DNA from 2 places in the Marinomonas epiphytica genome. Region 1 is predicted to be linked to the other one. Evidence: predicted binding sites of a transcription regulator. Region 1 holds the regulator's gene; the other holds the start of a gene.
The links. Region 1 encodes LexA, which represses DNA repair genes until DNA is damaged. Its sites were predicted from a motif close to TACTGTNTANNTANACAGTA; they were not measured.
Positions count from the first base shown of each region.

Region 1 (2,205 bases):
GCCCGGTAAGACTCACTTCATCGGTCAATTCCTGCTTTAAGTTAACCAAGTTCTTATCCAGTTGCCTAAGCCAGTTAATACTTTGCTGTAGGCGCACCTCATGGCGAAAATGCCCTATGGCCTTATCGGGTAAATGGTGCCCTTCATCAAACACATAAATGGTTTCAGCGGGAGGTGTCAAAATCGCCCCGCCACCCAATGATAAATCAGCCAGCACTAAATCGTGGTTTGCTACGATAACATCCGCCACCTCAATTTCAGCTCTTGCTTTGAAAAATGGGCAAACAGAGAAGTTTGCACAATTTCGATTAGTACATTGCTGGTGGTCGGTCGTCAGCCTACGCCAATCTTGCTCGCGAATGACCCCCTCCCAGTTATCTTTGTCTCCATCCCAAACACCATCTCGAATGGCGTCATCCATTTCTTGATAAAGCACAGTATTTACATCATCTGCTTGCAAGTGTTGCTCAAACAGCCCTGCAAACATATCTTCCATTGGCTGTTCATCCTGACTTAAATAGCCCTCTAAGTTATTCAAACAAAGATAACGCCCGCGCCCCTTTGCTAAGGTAAATTTAAAAGACAAATCCGTATCAGAGAGTAAATTTGGTAATTCTTTATGAAGTATTTGCTCTTGCAAAGCCACGGTCGCAGTTGAGATGATCAACTTTAAACCACGCTCTTTTGCTATAGGAACGGCGGCAAGGCAATAAGATAAGGTTTTACCCGTACCCGTTCCTGCTTCTACCACTGCGACATGCTGCTCGCCTAACCTCAATCCTTCGCTATCCTGCTTAATATTGCCAAGAGTACGAGCGATAGCGCCGATCATCTGCCGCTGCCCTAGCCTTGGTTTATGAGATTTCGCTTCTAATGAGGCTCGGTAAGCTTGGTGTATTTTTTTCTTTAGTTTATCTGTAAGCATCTAAAAAATTTGAGTAATAGTAATAATGCTGTATATAATAACAGTAACTGTATAAACAACCAGATGACTTATGATTAAATTAACCAAAAGACAATCCGACGTATTGGATACCATTCGCGAATTCATCGACGATACCGGCTTTCCACCTACACGTGCTGAAATTGCAAAACGCTTGGGCTTCAAGTCCCCTAATGCAGCAGAGGAGCATCTCAAAGCCTTAGCAAAAAAAGGTGCCATTGAAATTTTGACAGGCGCTTCTCGTGGGATTCGCCTAGTCACCCAAAGTGCTGACAACGACGAGGGCGACCTTGGTATTCCAGTCATTGGTAAAGTTGCCGCCGGCTGCCCCATTCTTGCCCAAGAAAACATTGACTCCCATGTCCAAGTTCCTGCCGCCATGTTTTCCCCTAAAGCCGATTACTTTTTATCAGTGTCAGGCACTAGCATGAAAGACATTGGTATTTTAGAAGGTGATTTGTTAGCTGTACATAAAACAACCGCCGTGCGTAATGGCCAGATTGTTGTCGCCCGGATTGGCGATGAAGTAACCGTTAAGCGCTTTGAGCAAAAAGGCAGTCAAGTTAAGTTAATCGCAGAAAATGACGATTTCAATGACATCCTTGTGGATCTAGAGAGTGAAGAATTTGCCATTGAGGGCCTTTCTGTTGGCGTTGTGCGCCAACACATCTAATAGCGGCCAATCAAAAAGGTCACCTTTACAAGGTGACCTAATCTTTCAACACTCAACTAAATTAATGCAAGATTTTCGGTCGCATATCAGCCATTTCAGCTTCCATTTGATCTACATCGTCTCCAAATGTGGCTTGATCAGAATAGACAAAATCAATTCCCGCATGAAACATACACTTCGCCAACTCGAAATAGCGATCTTGCAAATAGCTTTTGGTCTCGTCTGAGATCTTTAGTGTTACCAGGGCGGATGTTTCTTCACCATCTTCACTGGCAGGTCGTAAAACAATCTCACCGTCATCAAGCTCGACAATTTCCAAATAGGCTTCTTTCATATTAATACTCTGCAGATTCCTCTCTAAAACGTAACACCAATTCCACCAATTTGGATAAGTACAAGGCTGAGGCCGCACCATCATCTGACCCTTTACCAATCAAGTTATCACTCATTTGTACTGAGCTGGCAGCTCGACATTCAAACTGAACCTGATAAGCACGCTCAAGTTGCGACAACCACGAACCGGACTCATTCAATAAACTGGCTAACTCAGACAATACAGGAATCACCAACTGCTTTTCTTCAGCCTGTT
Region 1 is NZ_BAAGVX010000002.1:38,221-40,425, reverse strand. It holds gene dinG (ATP-dependent DNA helicase DinG) at 1-925, opposite strand, end outside; gene lexA (transcriptional repressor LexA) at 996-1,616, shown strand; gene ACYVGZ_RS00600 (hypothetical protein) at 1,678-1,950, opposite strand; gene ACYVGZ_RS00595 (DUF6586 family protein) at 1,952-2,205, opposite strand, start outside.

Region 2 (2,205 bases), on a different contig from region 1:
TGTTCGCGTGTCGTTTGTAGGATAGGTTAGTTCTATACTCAATGCTTTGTTATAAGCGGGTTCATTGGGGTTAAATCCCCCCGTACGAATAAAAACTTGAATTACTTTTGCAAGTTGCTTCTCTTCTCTTAACTTTTCTGCTGCACGTGATACGTATTCGGCTATAGCCTCTCCTAACTCTGATTTAAGCGTAATTCTATGGCCAAACGAACGGCTGCAAATAATTTGTTTTTTAGTGGTTGGGATATTCTCTAGTTCAAGGCAAGAGGTGCCATTGAGCTCGTGGATTGTACGTTCTAGGACGATTGAGAATTGCCTTTTCAATTCCCGTGGGTCACTATCAGCAAGGTCTAAAGCGGTGTGAATACCCATTGTGCGAAGCTTTTCAGAGAGCCGTCTGCCTACGCCCCAAACTTCTTTTACATCCACTAAAGACATGAGCTTTCTTTGCCTGTGTGTTGCTAATAAGTCGACTACACCTTTAGTTGCCGGATAGGTCTTAGCAGCATGATTTGCGAGTTTGGCAAGAGTCTTAGTAGGAGCGATACCCACTCCTACTGTGATGCCTGTCCACGAGTCAATTTTTTGCTTCATATTGCGAGCAAAGCTTTCATAGTCTTTTAAAGATTCTACTCCTGTTAATTCTAGAAAAGCCTCATCAATAGAGTAAATCTCAACGTTTGGCGCTTCCTGTTCAAGTAAGTTCATAACGCGGTTCGACATGTCTGCATAGAGCGCATAATTTGAAGAAAAGCAGGTAATGTGATGTCGCCGAATCTGTTCGCGGATGGAAAATAAAGGAGCCCCCATTTTTAATCCTAGCGCTTTAACTTCTTGTGAGCGGGCGATCACACAGCCATCGTTATTCGATAACACTACAACTGGTTTGTGCTTAAGATCCGGGCGAAACAACTTTTCACAACTTGCATAAAAGTTGTTGCAATCGACCAGAGCAAAAACATGCTTCATTGCTGTACTCTTCTTACAATATTGGTTACCACGCCAAAGACTTCCAGACCACTTTCTTCAGAAATGGGGATAGCAGGGTACGCTTTGTTTTTAGGTCTTAATGCAACTTCGGGAGTCAGCTCCAATGATTTAACTGTCATTTCCCCGTATAAGCAGGCAATAACGATATCGCCATGTCTTGCTGTTAGTGAACGGTCGACAACTAATATGTCATCACTAAAAATGCCAGCGTCTATCATTGAGTCCCCCTGAGCTCGGACAAAAAACGTCGCACTAGGGTGCTGTATGCATAGCTCGTTTAAATCCAAGTTGCGTTCAATAAAGTCCTGAGCTGGAGAGGGAAAACCTGCTGAAACAGACTCTATGTACAGTGGAATCTTTATTGGGTGAGAAGATAAAAATGTTTGGGATTCGGCAGAACCTAAATATGTTACGCGCATGAAGCATACCTTATACTGTATATATATACAGTATAATTGATTTTCAATTCTTCTCAAGTGTGTTGATTCTATCAGCCTTATTGATAAGCCATGTTTAAATTGGTTTCTAAAGAATGGTGGTTGTGTAATTGCCTCTTTGTGTGGGTTTGTTGCAATGGAGTTTGCTCGGTTACCGAAAGAGAACCAAGGTGAATGGGAAGCTATGTTACGGAATAGTGCTCAAGACCTAACGGCTGAGCGCTATCCTAAACTCGCTAAATATCTACCTAATATGTTAAATCAAGCTTTTATTCTGCGGTGGCAAAATGGTTATGATAACCCATTAGATACAAGCTTTGCTGAATACGTAAACGTGTTCTTAGATGGGTTAAGAAAGCAGCGTAACTAAGTTTTAGTAATGTCACTGTAATTTAATAAAAGATATCGTTGAGATCGAATTAATTTCTGACTCGTATTGGGCTGCAGCGGGCTGAGGAAAGCTTGTTAAAGGAGTTGAAGAAATTTAACAAGCTCCTCAGAGTCGCGCTATGAATGTATGTTTTACGTTTATGGCTTTAAAAATTACTGGTTGAGTTACTTGCCGCGCTTTTTCCGCCTTTGCCCTGTACGGCTTTAAACCTTGGGTTTGACTTGCAAATTACAAATAGGTGGCCACGTCGTTTAACTACTTGGCAGTCTGGGTGGCGGCGTTTAGTTGTTTTTAAAGAAGAAAGAGCGTGCATAGAATACCCCCATAAATGATTTGTTATAGCATAACATTGTTACGTATAAATAAAATTGAGAATCATTATTAAAT
Region 2 is NZ_BAAGVX010000031.1:1,697-3,901, forward strand. It holds gene umuC (translesion error-prone DNA polymerase V subunit UmuC) at 1-969, opposite strand, end outside; gene umuD (translesion error-prone DNA polymerase V autoproteolytic subunit) at 966-1,409, opposite strand; gene ACYVGZ_RS09275 (hypothetical protein) at 1,564-1,797, shown strand; gene ykgO (type B 50S ribosomal protein L36) at 1,964-2,131, opposite strand.
Region 2: the regulator LexA is predicted to act here: its motif matches at 1,423-1,442, upstream of umuD (translesion error-prone DNA polymerase V autoproteolytic subunit).